DNA from 3 places in the Rhodoferax sp. GW821-FHT10B06 genome. Region 3 is predicted to be linked to each of the others. Evidence: predicted binding sites of a transcription regulator. Region 3 holds the regulator's gene; each other region holds the start of a gene.

Region 1 (5,278 bases), on a different contig from region 3:
CGCAACGGTCGCTCGGATGAGGGAGTTTTATCGGCAACGTGAAACGCAGCTAACTTTGAGTCCGGTAAACGCCAATCTCCTGATCCAGCAGGTGGCCGACCTGACGCGAGCGCGCTGGAGCGATATGCCACAGCAACGGGGTGTTGTGATTGAGCTGCGGACCGAACTTGACCCTGATCTTCCTTTCTTTATGGGAGTCGAGGGTGAAATACGGGAGGCATTGACGAATCTTATTTTCAATGCGGTCGATGCAATGCCTGATGGTGGCACGCTGACACTTCGCACCAGGGTTGCGGGGGTTGAGGACCGGGATAGGCAGATCGTCTCAAGACATGTGTTTATCGAAGTGAGCGATTCTGGGATCGGGATGGATGAGGATACGCGTAAACGTTGCTTGGAGCCATTTTTCACGACAAAAGGAGAGCGTGGAACAGGATTGGGGCTGGCAATGGTCTATGGCATGGTGGAGCGGCACAGCGCCAGCGTCGAATTGGAGTCGAAATTGGCCGTCGGGACAACTGTGCGTTTGGGCTTTCTTGTTCCTTCAGATGTTGCAGAAACTGCATCTCATGCCGACGAAAAGAGTGCGCCGTCACATTTGCGGATACTGATCGTGGACGACGATCCTTTGGTGCTGAGATCGCTGCGCGATATTTTGGCGTTTGATGGGCATACGGTGGTTTCTGCTGATGGTGGTCAAGCCGGCATTAATACGTTCCATAGTGCACAGGAGCAGGGCGAGTCATTCGCGATTGTGATTACGGACCTTGGAATGCCTTATGTAGATGGGCATAAGGTCGCAACTGCCATCAAATATTTGTCGCCGTCAACGCCCGTGATATTGCTGACGGGTTGGGGGCAGCGATTGGTTTCTGACGGCGTTGGACCCGCGAACGTGGACTGTGTGCTGAGCAAGCCGCCCAGGCTCAGGGAGCTGCGCGGAGCGCTGATCAAACTTGTTCCCACTAGCAACAGCACACTTTGATGGAGTTGAGTGTTTGCCGGGTTGAATTCCAGCCGCTGGTGAATTAGCCAATATTCATCAAGTTGCTAAGGCTTGCCCATGGGGGCCCGTTGGGCATGGCTGCACCACCGTAGATTACGTTGGCGCTGCCCATGTCGGAATCGGGTCGGTATGACCTAGCCGCTCCCAACCCCGGAGGGGGCGTGGCAGTTCACCCTGCTTCACCCTGCAGTAGGCACACCGTCCATCAGGTTGTGTTTGTCAAACGCCTTGCGGGCCAGGGCAACAAGCTGCTTGTCCGTGGGGTGGTCCACTATCTCATAGCCGATGATGTGCTGCGCGGTCGCGGGCTTGTGTTTGTCGGCATAGTGGCGAAAGTCGGCGATGGAGGTATGTGAGCCGGTGACCAGCACCTGGCTGATGCCGTCCAGCACATCGCATACATGGCCAAAGAACTCGTGCTGCGAGCGCACGGCGCTGCCGTGCTGGGCGGTGTCGTAGCTGTGGGAGTGGAGCTTTTGCGGTAACACCTGCTCGGCATCGAACTGGATGACCTGGGCGGATTGGTGGTCGGTCCAGACTACGGCGTGGAATAGTGGCATGTCAAAGTTTCCTTTCAAAAATGGAGGCACAGGCCACGCAGCGCAGGGCTTCGGGCTCAATCATCAAACGAGCAAACGGGATGGGTTGTGCGCAGTCCACGCAGATGCCAAAGCTGTCGTCCTGCAGGCGCTGCTGGGCACGCTGCACGGCAGCCAGTTCAGCCGAGTCCATATCGGACAAAGCGGCTTCGACCTCGCGGTCGTTTGCGTTGGCCGGGTAGGCGCTGCTGTTTTGTGGGCGCTCTGCCAGCGTTGGGGCCAATGCGGCCAGATCTTGCCGGTGGTCGGCCAATTCACCCTCCAGCGCACGGCGGCGTTCTTGCAATACGCGGTTCAGGGTGGCCCGTTGTTCCGGGGTGAGGTGTTGCATGGTGGGACTCCTTGGACCTGATGGTCCTCCTATGCACCTGGGGCCACACTGATGCAGATCAAGGCATGGCGAAAGAGCCACAGGCTGCAGTCGTGCGCGGAGGCGCCTGGCGGCATTGGCTGTTTGCTATCTAAAACGTAGCTGTCTGCGCAGTGTTTGCCAGCGTTAACCAGGCTTTAGGGTCTATTGTTGAAACGTCGCACTAAATGGCCCAAGGTGCGATACTTGCCGCCCGAACCAACAAGGAGACCCATCTTGCAATACCGTCCTCTCGGCCGCACCGGCTGGAATATTTCGACCGTCAGCTTCGGCGCATGGGCCATTGGCGGCACCTGGGGCGATGTGGATGACGCAGAGTCCATGGGCGCGCTGCACAAAGCGCTGGATATGGGCGTGAACTTCTTCGACAGCGCCGACGTATACGGCGATGGCCGCAGCGAACGGCTGCTGGCCCAGCTCAAGCGCGAGCGTAGCGAACCCTTCTACATTGCCACCAAGGCGGGGCGCCGCCTGAGCCCGCATGTGGCGGCTGGCTACAACCGCGAAAACCTGACCGCCTTTGTCGAGCGCAGCCTGGTGAATCTGAACACCGAGGCGCTGGACCTGCTGCAACTGCACTGCCCGCCAACCGAGGTGTTCTATATGCCCGAAGTGTTTGGCGTGCTGGACGATTTGGTGAAGGCGGGCAAGTTGCGCCACTACGGCGTGAGTGTGGAGAAGGTGGAGGAGGCGCTGAAGGCGATTGAATTCCCCGGCGTGCAGTCGGTGCAGATCATCTACAACATCTTCCGCCAGCGCCCGGCCGAGCTGCTGTTTGAACAAACGCAAAAGCGCGGCGTGGGCATTCTCGCGCGGCTGCCGCTGTCCAGCGGCCTGCTGAGTGGCAAGCTGACAAAGGACAGCACTTTCGCCGCGGACGACCACCGCCAGTTCAACCGCGAGGGCGCGGCCTTCGACAAAGGCGAAACCTTCTCTGGGCTGGATTACAACGTGGGCCTGCAAGCAGTGGACGCGCTGCGACCCCTGGTGCCCGCGGGCCAGAGCATGCCGCAGATGGCGCTGCGCTGGATACAGATGCACCCGGCTGTGACCTGCTCCATTCCCGGTGGCAAGCGCGCTACCCAGGTGGCCGACAACGTGGCCGCCGCCGACTTGCCGCCGCTGACCGACGGCACCATGCAGGCCATCGCGGGTGTGTATGAGCGCTTTGCCAAACCGCTGGTGCACCAGCGCTGGTAAGCATTGGTGCGGTTAACGCATGCTATTGAAAGAGTAGCTGCTAGCGCAGGTTCTACCTGCGCTAGAGCCCGATTCCCTTTGAATGTTTAAGGCACAGCGCTGCTGGCTGCCGGGCGCGGCGCCAAGGTGTCCGGCCGGCCCGGCGCAAACGTGGCCACGGTCGCGGCTTGCACGGGCGGCGATGTCTTGCGCAGGGCAGCCACCTGGCGCGCTGTGGCCGCACCACCCTGGTTGCCCCAACTGGTCTGGATGAAGCTGACGACGTCGGCGATGTCGGCGTCGCTGAGCAGCCCGGCGTACGGCGCCATGGTGAAGGCCGAGGGCGCGGTCTGCGTGGCGGGCATGGCACTGCCGGACAGCACGATCTTGATGCTGCTTGATGCGTCTGCGGTCTGTAGCAGCGCATTGCCGGCCAATGCAGGGAAGGTTTTGGCAGCACCCTGGCCATCGGATCGGTGGCAGCCGGCGCAGCGGTCCAGGTAGATTTGTGCGCCGCGGCTGTTCACCACGCCGTTGTGCAGCTCCTGCGCCACGCGCGGGTCGGCCACATACGGTGCTGGCGCGGGTGCGCTGGTGGGCAAGGACTTCAGGTAGAGCGCGATGCTGGTCAGGTCGGCGTCGGTCAGGTGCTGGGTGGAATGCGCCACCACGTCATTCATGCCACCAAACGAGGCACTGCGCTGGTTGCGTCCGGTTTTCAGAAAATCCACGATGTCACGCCCGCTCCAGCTTGCAAGGCCGCCGCCGTGGCTGTTGCGCAGGGACGGTGGGACCCAGCCGTCAACCGCGCCGCCGCCGGCCAGGTAGATGCTGTTGCCGGTATCACTCAGAGCCTTTTCCTGAAAGGCCACGCCGCGCGCCGTGTGGCAGGCGCCACAGTGGCCCAGGCCCTGCACCAGATAGGCGCCGCGCAGCAGATTCGGCTGCGGGCTTTGCGGCACGCTCATGGGGGCCGGCTGTGGCGCAAACACCATGCGCCACAGTGCCAGTGGGAAGCGCATCGACAGCGGCCAGGGAATGTCGGCCTTTTTATTCGGCGTGGGGTCGGGCTGCACGCCATGCATGAAATAGGCGTACAGCGCCTGCAGATCGTCTTCGCCCAGGCGCGAGAAAGACGGGTAGGGCATGGCCGGGTAGACGGTGTAGCCGGCCTTGGTAACGCCGGTGCGCATCAGCTTGGCGAAGTCTTCATAGCTCCAGTCGCCGATGCCCGCGGTTTTGTCCGGCGTGATATTGGTGGAGTAGACGGCACCCACCGGCGTAGACATGGGCAGGCCGCCGGCAAATGGCTTGTCCGGTGTGGCGCTGTGGCAGGCGATGCAGTCACCGGCGCGGGCCAGGTAGGCGCCCTTGGCTAGCAGTTGGGCATCGACAGGGGCAGCGGCCTGCGCTGCGCTGGCGCTGAATGCCAAAGCCAGTGCGGCAGCAAGTAGCAGGGTGGGGCGCTGGGTGGGGCGGGCCATCATGCGTCCACCAGGGGGCGAGGGTCTTTCAGGTACTGTTCACGTATCGCCTTGGCGGCCCAGTAGGTCAGTGCGGTGGCCAGGCCGGTCGGGTTGTAGCCGATGCCGATGGGGAACACACCAGAGCCGACGGCAAACACGTTGGGCACATCCCAGCTTTGCAGATAGCGGTTCAGCACGCTGGTGCTGCGGTCTTCGCCCATGGCCACGCCGCCGGCCCAGTGCGTGGTCTGGTAGGCGCGCAGGTCCAGGTGGTCGCCAAAGTTCTTCTGGCTGACCTTGATGGAATGCGGGCTCATGGCCTTGGCCACTTTCAGCATCTCGCCGGTGACGTAGCGGCTCATCTTGATGTCGTTGTCTTTCCAGTCGAAGGTGAAGCGCATCAGCGCCTGGCCGTAGTGGTCGGTGTAGGTCGGGTCCAGATCGACATAGCAATCGCGGTAGACCATGTTGGCGCCGTGCACGTCGAAGGACACGGTGTTCAGGTAGTTGTCTTTCACCGCGCTCTTCCAACCCGCCCCCCAGTTTGGCGTGCCGGTGGGCACCGGGATGCCGCCTATGGGTTTCACACCGGCCGGGTTGCACCAGGCCGGCGCGCCGCCCACAAAGCCCAGCGGGCCGTGGTCGAAGTTGTCGGCGT
Region 2 (5,278 bases), on a different contig from region 3:
ACCACATCCAGGAAGGGCTGTGTTTCGGTGCGCACATCTAGCGTGCCTTCGGTTTTGCCGGGGCGCAGGCTGTGCACGCGGATGGCATCCACCACGTCGGGGAACACCGTCACCAGATCCACGTCGCAAAAGCTGAACACGGTATCCAGATGCATGGCGCCGCGTGATTTGGGCAGTTGCGCGGCCAGCACGTGGGTGGCCGCACCCTGTGCGAACAGGCGCCGGGCCAATTGGCTGACGCCCTGTGGCGAGCTGCGTTCGCCCATGCCGACCAGTACCACGCCGTGGCCCACCGGCATCACGTCACCGCCTTCCAGCGTGGCCAGGCCGTGGTCTGTATCCGGGTCGCCCCACCATTCGGTGACGCTGCCTGCAAATGTGGGATGGAAGCGGTACACCGCCGCCATCAGCAGCGTTTCCTGGCGCCGGGCCGGCCAGTACATGGGGCTGAGCACCACACCCGTGCCAATCCAGCAACTGTTGTCGCGGGTGAATAAGGTGTTGGGCAGCGGCGGCAGCAGAAAATCGGCGGGGCTGGCGCAGCAGGCCAGCAGGCCGTCCATCTCAAACGGCAGCTCGGCCCGGGCTACACCGCCGATCAGGTGTTGGGCCAGCAGCGCGGGTGGCAATGTCTCCAGCCAGGGGCGCAGCTGCGCGGCAGTTTCTGCGTCTACGAAGTTGGGGCCGAGCTTGCGGTCCAGCAGCCAGGTGCGTGCGGCGGGGATGGCGACTGTATCGGCCAGTAGGTCGTGCAGTTCCAGCACTTCCACGTCGCGCTCGGTCATGGCCGAGGTGAAGGCGTCATGGTCGTTACGGGCCTGCGCCACCCACAGCACATCGTCAAACAGCAGCTCGTGGCAGTTGGCGGGGGTCAGGCGCTTTTGCGCCAGGCCGGGGCGGCAGACCAGCACTTTGCGCAGGCGGCCAACTTCGGAGTACAGGCCTTTGGGCAGGGTTATCATGGTGATGCGTCCGGTTCTATAAGCTGAGTTGGCCCACGCTGAGCAAGTAGGCGGCGACCAGGGCCAGCGCCACCAGCAGCGCCAGTACCAGCCATTCCCAGGGGGTGAAGGCTTTTTCAGCGCGCTGGCGTTTGGCCACGATGTACAGCAGCGCACCCGGTGCGTAGAGCAGGGCGCTGAGCAGCAAGTACTTCAGCCCAGCGGCATACAGCAGCCAGCCGCAATACACCGTGGCTAGAGCGGCGATAGCGATGTCACTGCGGTGCTGTGCAGCCCGTGGACCTTCGCCGCGCCAGGTCAGGACCAGGCCGTAGACGGCGCTGAACAGATAGGGCACCAAAATCATTGCCGTGGACAGCGAGATCAGCGCCAGGTAGGACGCCTTCCAGAACAGCGTGACCAGCAAAAACACCTGCACCATGCCGTTGGTCAGCCACAGCGCGTTGGCGGGTACGGCTTTGCTGTTTTGTTGGGACAACCAGGATGGCATGACACCGCCACCTGCAGGGGTGAACAACGACTCCGCCGCCAGCAGCGTCCAGGCCAGGAAGCCACCGCCAACCGAAACGATCAAGCCCAGGGTGATGGCCACCGCGCCCCAGGTGCCTACCGCTTTCTCCAGCACGCCGGCCATGGACGGGTTTTTCAGCGCGGCCAATTCAGGCTGGGTGGTGATGCCCAGCGACAGCAGCGATACCGCCATCAGCAGCAGCAAACACAGCAAAAAGCCGATGACGGTGGCGCGACCCACATCTTTGCGGTCGCTCGCACGCGCTGAATAGACGCTGGCCCCTTCGATGCCGATGAACACCCACACGGTGACCAGCATGGTGCTTTTGACCTGGTCCAGCACCGAGCCCAGCTTGGCATCGCCCCAGAAGTCCAGCCGGAAGGTATCCACCTGGAAGGCCATGGCCACCAGCACGATGAACAGCAGCAGCGGCACCACCTTGGCCAACGTGACCACGGCGTTCAGCACCGCTGCACCTTGTATGCCGCGCAGCACCAGTGCATGGATGACCCACAGCGCGACCGAAGCGCCCAGCACCGCGGCGGGTGTGTTGCCTTCGCCCAGTACCGGGAAGAAATAGCCCAGCGCGCCAAAGGCCGCTACCAGATAGCCCACGTTGCCAATCCAGGCGCTGATCCAGTAGCCCCAGGCCGAATTGAAACCCACGTATTCGCCCGACAAGGCCCGGGCATAGGCGTAGACGCCGTTGTCCAGCTCCGGCTTGCGCAGCGACAGGATTTGGTACACGCGGGCCAGGGTCAGCATGCCTACACCGGTGATGATCCAGCCCAACAGGATGGCTCCTGCACCGGCGCCCGCCGCCATGTTCTGCGGCAACCCGAAGATGCCACTGCCAATGATGGAGCCCACCACCAGCGCCACCAGCAGGCCGAGGCCCAAGGTGCCTGGCGCGCGCGCCTGTACAAGCGGGCTTGGTGTTGCAGCGTTCATGGTGTTATCTCTTGCATGGATGGGAGGATCGGGCCTGGTTCGGCGCTTGCACTAATGTTGTACAGACCGGTATCGGGTCGGCTGATCTATGTCAATGTTTCGCGCGGGTACTGCAAGTTAGACCGCTTATGCAAGCTGGATTGCGGGCTTGAAGTGCCAGCCTGCAGGAGCAGCTTCCCGATCAGGTTGTTGCAAGCCATTTAAGCCTCTAGCGCTTATTCTGTCTGCGTGGATAGCTATCTTTATTGATACTGCACGACGCCGCACTAAGCAAGGGCGTGGGACGGCAATTGGGCCTGCAGCGACCGCACTTGGCGCTCCAGCGCCTCGATGCGGTTGAGGTGACCGAGCAGCAAGGCCACGCTGAACAGGTCCAGGTCAAAGTCCTTGCGCAATTTGGCCGCAGTGCGTAGCGGGGCCACCCATTCGGCGCTGAAGGCGGACTCTTGCGGGGCGGCTTGTAGGGGGGCTAGCGGCACCAGGGCGCTGTAGTCGATCAGCTCTTCCAGGTCGGCGGTGCCCATTCCGCAGCAGCGGGATAGTTCGGCCAGGGTCATGGTCTCGCTGGCATCCAGCCAGACCCATTCAACGAGGGTGAGGTTCATGGTGTGACTCCTTGGGTGGCGTTTGGCGTGGATTGAAATGGGAGATGCGCGACAGCTCCACATACAGCTCGCGTTCCCGGTCCGACAGCGTGGTGGGTACCTCAATATGGACAAGTGCATAGAGGTCGCCGAACCCGTTTTTTCCTTGGGACAGGCCCCGGCCTCGCAAGCGCAACTTGCGGCCTGAGCGGGTGCCTTGCGGCACGGTCAGCAACACCGGGCCGTCCAGCGTGGGCACCTCGATTTCCGCACCCAAGGTCGCTTCCCACGGAGTCAGCGTCAGGTCAAAGTACAGGTCGTGGTGGTCCGGGCGGAACAAGGGATGGGGCGCCAGCGTGATGTGCAGGTAGATGTCGCCATCGGCCCCACCGTTGCGCCCCTTGCCGCCTTTGCCGCGCAGCCTGAGCTTTTGGCCCTCGCGCGTGCCGGGTGGGATGCTGACCTCCAATGTGCGCGTGCCACTGGTATCAGCCAGGTTCAGGTTGAGTGTGCAGCCCCGGTGTGCGTCCTCCAGGCTGATCTGTACCGTGTTTTCATAGTCATGGCCGGGTGTGGCCACAGGTGCGCGGGCCGATCCTCGGCGGCCGTGGCCCATGGCCGCCAGCAGGTCGGCCAGGTCCATGTCGTCAAACGATGCAGCATCTGCCGCATGTTCGTGCCGCCATTGGGGTGGTGGTGCAAATTCTTCTCCAGCCGGTGGCTGGCCTAGCGCGTCGTAGGCGGCCCGCTTCTCGGGGTCCTTGAGGGTGGCGTAGGCCTCAGCGGCATCCTTGAAGCGGGCTTCGGCATCGCTTGCCTTGGAGACGTCGGGGTGGGTCTGGCGCGCCAGTTTGCGATAGGCCTTTTTGATCTGGTCCAGGCTGGCATCGCGCGGTAAGCCCAGCGTGGCGTAGTAGTCTTTGTATTGCATAGCGGGTGGCCTTACGTAAAAGACGCATTCATGGGCCGGGTGTTCTGCACCCATGTACCCGAACCTTAGGTTGCCGCGTTGCTGGCCGGCTTGTGCACGGCGAATGTATGGCCGCAGAAACCCATTCCCATGGTGTCCGCATCTGCGCCGGACAGGCTGATCTATGTCAAGGTTTTGCTTGGAACTTGCAGCTGTGGAAGTTCAGCAGCTATCTCTGTAGCCGGGCAACGCAGAGTCAATGATTGACAGCAGATGACATAACAAGCTGTGCCTGCGCCACTATGGTGGTGGGCGCAAGGGTGCTGCGCATAGAGCATTTGTCTACACACTGCACATCCACAGCAAGGGGGCAGGGAAATCCAACAGAAAAAAGGTTGCGACCTGTCCGGGTGTCCCGTTTTGATGGTCGGGGTGAGAGGATTCGAACCTCCGGTCTCTACGTCCCGAACGTAGCGCTTTACCTGACTAAGCTACACCCCGCAGAAGCGATGCCAGAACTGCATAACCCACTATACGGGCTAAGAGCGGCGCTCCAATAATTGAGCTGCTAATTGTAGCAAACCATCGGTATAGGCATTGGGCTGGAAGTGCTTTGTTGCCTCTATTGCGCGCTGTGCTTCGGCTGCCGCGGCCTGGCGGGTGACGTCCAGTGCGCCTGTGCTTTTGACGATGGCGATGATCTCTTCCAGGCGCTCGGTTTCACCTGTCTCGATGGCTTGGCGTATCAGTGCGCACTGAGCGGGGGTTCCGCGTTGCATGGCGGCAATCAGGGGTAGGGTGGCCTTGCCTTCGCGGAGGTCGTCGCCCAGGTTCTTTCCCATTTCGGTGGCATCGCCGTCGTAGTCGAGTACGTCGTCAATGACCTGGAATGCAGTGCCTAGCGCTTGGCCGTAATCGGCGCAAGCTTGCTCCACTTCGGGGCTGCTGTTGGACAGCAAGGCTGCCAGGCGCGCGCTGGCCTCAAACAGCTTGGCGGTCTTGGAGCGGATCACCTTTAAGTACGCCGCCACATCGAGTGAGGCGTCGTGCATGTTCACCAACTGCATGACTTCGCCTTCGGCGATCACGTTGGTGGCATCTGCCAGGGTTTGCATGATGCGCATGTCCTTCGCATCCACCATCATCTGGAATGCGCGGGAGTACAGGAAGTCACCTACCAGCACACTGGCCGGGTTGCCAAAGGCTTCGTTGGCGGTGGGACGTCCGCGGCGCAGTGTGGATTCGTCCACCACGTCGTCGTGCAGCAGGGTGGCGGTGTGGATGAACTCGACCACGGCCGCCATATTGAAGCGCTGTGCCTCGCGGTAACCCAGTGCGCCGCAGACCAGCAGCAGTATGG
Region 3 (5,278 bases):
GCGCGGTTGACTGGCGAGCCAGCCAGGCCAGGTTGTCGGCCGCCCAGGCCGCCAGCGCACCGGCCAGGCTGTAGCCCACCAGGCGCCCGGCCTGCAGCTGCAGCATGCCCAGCCAGGGCCGCTGCGCGCCGGCCAGACGGCCCAGGCTGCCACAGGCTGCGCCGCACATGGCGGCGCAGTGCGGACCGCCGGCCAGGCCCATCAGCAGTGCGGTCCAGGCCAGGCCCGTTTGCATGTTCAAATGATTCTTGAGAAGCGGGCGCGGTTGCGGTCAGCCTGCAGATAGCGGTCAAACACCATGGCCACCGCGCGCACCAGGAACCAGCCGGTGGCCGTGACGCGGATACCGCTGTCTTCCAACTGCACCAGGCCGGCCTCCACCAAGGGCTGCAGAGCAGCCAGCTCGGCGGCGAAGGCCTTTTTGAAATCCACCAGAAATGCCAGCTCGATGGATTCAAACTGCACCTCGCCCTGGCACATCAGACCCATGATGATGGCGCGGCGCACCAGGTCGTCGCGGTTCAGCGCCAGGCCACGCACCACCGGTAGCTGGCCCTGGTCGATACGGTCGCAGTATTCCTCCAGGGTCTTGGCGTTCTGGCTGTAGGTGGCGCCTATGCGGCCTATGGCCGACACGCCCAGGCCGACCAGGTCGCAGTCGGGCTGGGTGCTGTAGCCCTGGAAGTTGCGGTGCAGCCGGCCCTGGCGCTGGGCGATGGCCAGCGCGTCGTTGGGCAAGGCGAAGTGGTCCATGCCGATGTACACATAGCCGGCTTCCAAAAAGGTGTCGAAGGCCTGCGACAGCATGGACAGCTTGTCGGCCGCCGCCGGCAGCTCAGCGCCCAGAATGCGGCGTTGGGGCTTGAAGCGCTCGGGCAGATGGGCATAGGCGTACAGGGCAATGCGGTCGGGCCGCAGCTCTACCACCTGCTCCAGCGTGCGTGCAAAAGATGCCGGTGTCTGCCGTGGCAAGCCGTAGATCAGGTCCACATTGATGGACTCAAAGCCCAGCGTGCGGGCCACCTCCACCAGCTCGAACACTTGCTGCGCGGGTTGGATGCGGTGCACCGCTTTTTGCACGTCGGCATCAAAGTCCTGTACCCCAAAGCTGAGCCGGTTGAAGCCCAAGGTGGCCAAAGCTTGCAGGCGTTTGGCGTCCACCGTGCGGGGGTCCACCTCAATAGAGTATTCGCCGCCGGGGGCCAACACGAAATGGCGCCGCAACATGGCCATCAGCTGGGCCAGCTCGTCGTCACTCAAAAAAGTAGGGCTGCCTCCGCCCAGGTGCAGTTGGCTGACATTGCGCCGCTCGCCCAGCTGGGCGGTGTGCAGAGCGGTTTCGCGCTCCAGATAGCGCAGATAGGCGGCTCCGCGCTCATGCCGCTTGGTGATGATCTTGTTGCAGGCGCAGTAATAGCAAAGCGACTCGCAAAACGGTATGTGCACATACAGCGACAAGGGCAGGCTCAGTGCTGCCGCCCCCTGGTTGCGTTGCTGCAGGGCCCGCCCATAGTCCTCGCAGGTAAAGGCCTCGACAAACCTGTCGGCGGTGGGATAGGACGTGTACCGCGGCCCAGGCACATCAAAACGGCGTAACAATTCGGGCAAAACACGGGTCATGGCGGGCAGTCAGGTTGCATGACTGGAATGTGCCGCGAAGCCACGCTTGTTTCATTGACGTGGATCAAAACCGCAGCAGATGGCACCAGAGACAATGAGATACATCAAATAGCTCCATTGATCTCCATCAAGTTCATACTCTGCGCATGGTCCCCACCTCAATCAAAGTCGCTTGCTCCAACTGCAACCTGCGTGAGCTGTGCATGCCCTTGGGCCTGAACAAAGAAGAGCTAGAGCGCATTGACGACCTGGTAGCAGTGCGCCGAAAGGTACTGCGAGGCACGGCGCTGTTCCATAACGGCGAAACCTTCAAGGCGCTGTACGCCATCCGTACAGGCTTCTTCAAGACCACCGTCACCACCGAAGATGGCCGCGACCAGGTTACCGGCTTTCAAATGGCAGGCGAAATCATCGGCCTGGACGGCATCGTCAACGACCACCACACCTGCGATGCGGTGGCCCTGGAAGATGCCGAAGTGTGCGAAATGCCCTTCCACCGCATTGAAGAGCTCTCGCGCGAAGTCAACTCCCTGCAGCGCCATGTGCACAAGATCATGAGCCGCGAAATCGTGCGCGAGCACGGCGTGATGCTGCTACTGGGCAGCATGCGCGCCGAGGAACGCCTGGCGGCCTTTTTGCTGAACCTGGTGCAGCGTCTGCATGCGCGCGGGTTTTCACAGTCCGAACTCATCCTGCGCATGACGCGCGAGGAAATCGGCAGCTACCTGGGCCTGAAACTGGAAACCGTGAGCCGCACCTTCTCCAAATTTGTGGAAGACGGCGTGGTCGAGGTCAAGCAGCGCCACATCCGCATCCTGGACACCGAAGCGCTCAAGCGCATCGTCAATCTTCAGCCCTGTCTCTAGGCACTGTCACCGGCTGGCCCACCAGCAGCGTCAGGCAACCCACCAGCACAGCCACCGCCCAGAACGCAAAGAACGCCAGGCTGTACACGCCCTGGCGTGACAAAGGCAGCGGCTGCCCCAGCCATTGCAGGCTGTAGGGATCGACCACCGCAAACACCAGCATCTCCAGTATGCATGCGCCCAGGAACGCGGGCCAGACCACACCTACCACCCTAAAGCTTTGCATAGTGCCCTCCGGCTACTTGGTACGCACCGAGCCGGGCGGCGACGCAGCATGGTTGCGCCCCTGCTCGGCCGGTGCCAGCGGGCCCTGGGCGGCCAGGGTCTTATTGATCTCCAGCCCCTGGCGGTAGTAGTCCTGGGCCAGCACCGGGTCCTGCTGGCGGATGGCGATCCAGCCCGAGACCAAGGCCGCCACCACCACGGCCAGCGGGCCGGAAATCACCAGCCAGACATAGCCGTAGCGCCACCATGGCAGCGGCACCGGTGTAGCAGATACATGAGAGGGCATGGCAGTCTCCTGGAGTTATCGTCAGCGGGGAACAAAGAACGTGGACTTTTCCGACACCTTGGTGCTTCCATCCGCAGTCTGGATGTCGAAGAATACCGGGTAAGAGCCCGGTTCGACAGAACCATAAGGGATATGCAGGCGCACCGCCACCCAGCGCGAGGCTACCGGCTCCAGGTCCACCCATTCGTCCGAGGCCAGCACCAGCCCGTCCAGCCCATGGGCTATGAGACGGTAGCGCTGCGGCAGTTCACTGGCGTTCATGACCTGCAGGCGGTACACGTTTTCCAGCTGGCCACCGGACACAATGCGGGATAGCGCCGCGCGGTCGCGCACCACGTCCACCTTCAGCGGGGTACGCGTCAACAGGCTGCCCAGCAGCGCCAGCGTCAACACCAGCAGTACCGTGCCGTAGACCAGTACCCGAGGCCGCAGCACACGCCGCAGTATCTGCCGGCCCGACCAGCCCTGGGCCATGCCGTTCTGGGTGGCAAAGCGGATCAGGCCAGGGGCATAGCCCATCTTGTCCATCACGCCATCGCATACATCCACGCAGGCGGCGCAGCCTATGCATTCGTACTGCAAGCCCTCGCGGATATCGATGCCGGTGGGGCAGACCTGCACGCACAGCGTGCAGTCCACGCAAGAGCCCAGGCCCAGGGCCGCAGGGTCGGCCTTGCGCGAACGCGAGCCCCGGGGCTCACCACGGGTGGTGTCGTAGCTGACGATCAGCGTGTCCTTGTCGAACATGGCGCTCTGGAAGCGCGCATAGGGGCACATGTATTTGCAGACCTGCTCGCGCATGAAGCCGGCGTTGCCATAGGTGGCAAAGCTGTAGAACAGACCCCAGAACACTTCCCACGAACCAAAGCTGCCGCTCAAAGACTCCTGCAGCAGCGCATAGGTGGGTGTGAAATACGAGACAAAGGTAAAACCGGTCCACAGGGACAGCAACAGCCAAGCGCCGTGCTTGGCCGACTTGCGGGCCAGCTTGTGGGCCGACATGGGCGCGCCATCCAAGCGCATGCGGGCGGCACGGTCGCCCTCGATATGGCGCTCTATCCACATGAAGATTTCGCTGTACACCGTCTGCGGGCAGGCAAAGCCACACCATAGGCGCCCTGCCACGGCGGTGAACAGAAACAGGGACAGCGCAGACACCACCAGCAGCCCGGTCAGGTAGATGAAATCCTGCGGGTACAACACCAGTGAGAAGATGTAGAAGCGGCGCGCCTCCAGGTCAAACAGTACCGCCTGGCGCTGACCCCATTGCAGCCAGGGCAGGCCATAGAACACCAGCTGCGTCAGCAACACCATGGCCCAGCGCCAGCGCGCAAACAGGCCCTGCACTGAACGTGGGTAGATCTTCTTGCTGGCCGCGTACAGCGACACCATCACCTCATCGGCATCTGCTCCAGGCACAGGCACGATGGGAATGGTCTTGCGGGGCGCGACGGTGTTCACACCATGCTCCTACTTGCTGGCCACAGGCTTGTTGGACATGCCCCAGATGTAAGCCGTCAACACATGGATCTGGGCCTCGGTCAGCTTGCCCTGCTGGGCAGGCATCTGGTTGATCTTGCCCTTATTGACCATCTCCATGATGGCGGCCTCGCCCCAACCGTGCAGCCAGATGTCGTCCGACAGATTAGGGGCGCCCAGCGCCTGGTTGCCCTTACCGCCCACCCCGTGGCAGGCTGCGCAGACACCAAACTTGGCCTTGCCCAGACCGGCGCGCACCGAGTCATGCGGGCTGCCCGACAGGCTCAGCACATAGTTGGCCACGTTCTTCACGTCGTCCGGCGTGCCCACCGCAGCGGCCATCGGCGGCATTTGGCCGATGCGGCCATGGGTGATGGTTTCCTTGATCTTGTCTGGCGTACCGCCGTGCAGCCAGTCGGCATCGGTCAGGTTGGGGAAGCCTTTGCTGCCGCGTGCGTCCGAGCCGTGGCACTGGGCGCAGTTGTTCATGAACAGGCGCTCGCCAATCGCCATGGCCGGCGCGCGGCCCGCCAGTTGCTCGGGCGGCAGAGCCACAAAATCGGCATACAGGGGCTGCAGCGCCGCATCTGCGGTTTTCACTTCGTCGCTGTATTCGTTGGCCGAAGTCCAACCCAGCTTGCCGGCAAAGTTGCCCAGGCCGGGGTAGAAGGCCAGGTAGCCGACTGAGAACACGATGGTCAAGACGAACAAGCCCACCCACCAGCGTGGCAAGGGGTTGTTCATCTCGCGCAGGTCACCGTCCCACACATGGCCGGTGGTGTTGTCGCTCTGGAACGGCACC

What was found. The regulator FNR, encoded in region 3, switches genes on or off when oxygen is low (the NO sensors DNR and NnrR bind a similar motif). The targets are predictions, from matches to a motif close to TTGATNNNNATCAA.
Region 1: AC07O2_RS04325 (TraR/DksA family transcriptional regulator) is a predicted target of FNR. The motif match lies at 1,985-1,998, and genes of this name have one in related genera.
Region 2: arcD (arginine-ornithine antiporter) is a predicted target of FNR. The motif match lies at 2,506-2,519, and genes of this name have one in related genera.

What each region holds. Positions count from the first base shown of each region.
Region 1 is NZ_JBWKNO010000002.1:327,635-332,912, reverse strand. Features, by position in the region: gene AC07O2_RS04335 (hybrid sensor histidine kinase/response regulator) at 1-985, shown strand, start outside; gene AC07O2_RS04330 (hypothetical protein) at 1,186-1,566, opposite strand; gene AC07O2_RS04325 (TraR/DksA family transcriptional regulator) at 1,568-1,936, opposite strand; gene AC07O2_RS04320 (aldo/keto reductase) at 2,192-3,175, shown strand; gene AC07O2_RS04315 (c-type cytochrome) at 3,262-4,638, opposite strand; gene AC07O2_RS04310 (GMC family oxidoreductase) at 4,638-5,278, opposite strand, start outside.
Region 2 is NZ_JBWKNO010000003.1:361,298-366,575, reverse strand. Features, by position in the region: gene AC07O2_RS07075 (arginine deiminase) at 1-962, opposite strand, end outside; gene arcD (arginine-ornithine antiporter) at 979-2,424, opposite strand; gene AC07O2_RS07065 (chaperone modulator CbpM) at 2,691-3,029, opposite strand; gene AC07O2_RS07060 (DnaJ C-terminal domain-containing protein) at 3,010-3,939, opposite strand; tRNA gene AC07O2_RS07055 (tRNA-Pro) at 4,343-4,419, opposite strand; gene AC07O2_RS07050 (polyprenyl synthetase family protein) at 4,458-5,278, opposite strand, start outside.
Region 3 is NZ_JBWKNO010000010.1:5,280-10,557, forward strand. Features, by position in the region: gene AC07O2_RS15985 (sulfite exporter TauE/SafE family protein) at 1-235, opposite strand, end outside; gene hemN (oxygen-independent coproporphyrinogen III oxidase) at 238-1,620, opposite strand; gene fnr (fumarate/nitrate reduction transcriptional regulator Fnr) at 1,767-2,486, shown strand; gene AC07O2_RS16000 (hypothetical protein) at 2,464-2,712, opposite strand; gene AC07O2_RS16005 (FixH family protein) at 2,725-2,997, opposite strand; gene ccoG (cytochrome c oxidase accessory protein CcoG) at 3,019-4,389, opposite strand; gene ccoP (cytochrome-c oxidase, cbb3-type subunit III) at 4,468-5,278, opposite strand, start outside.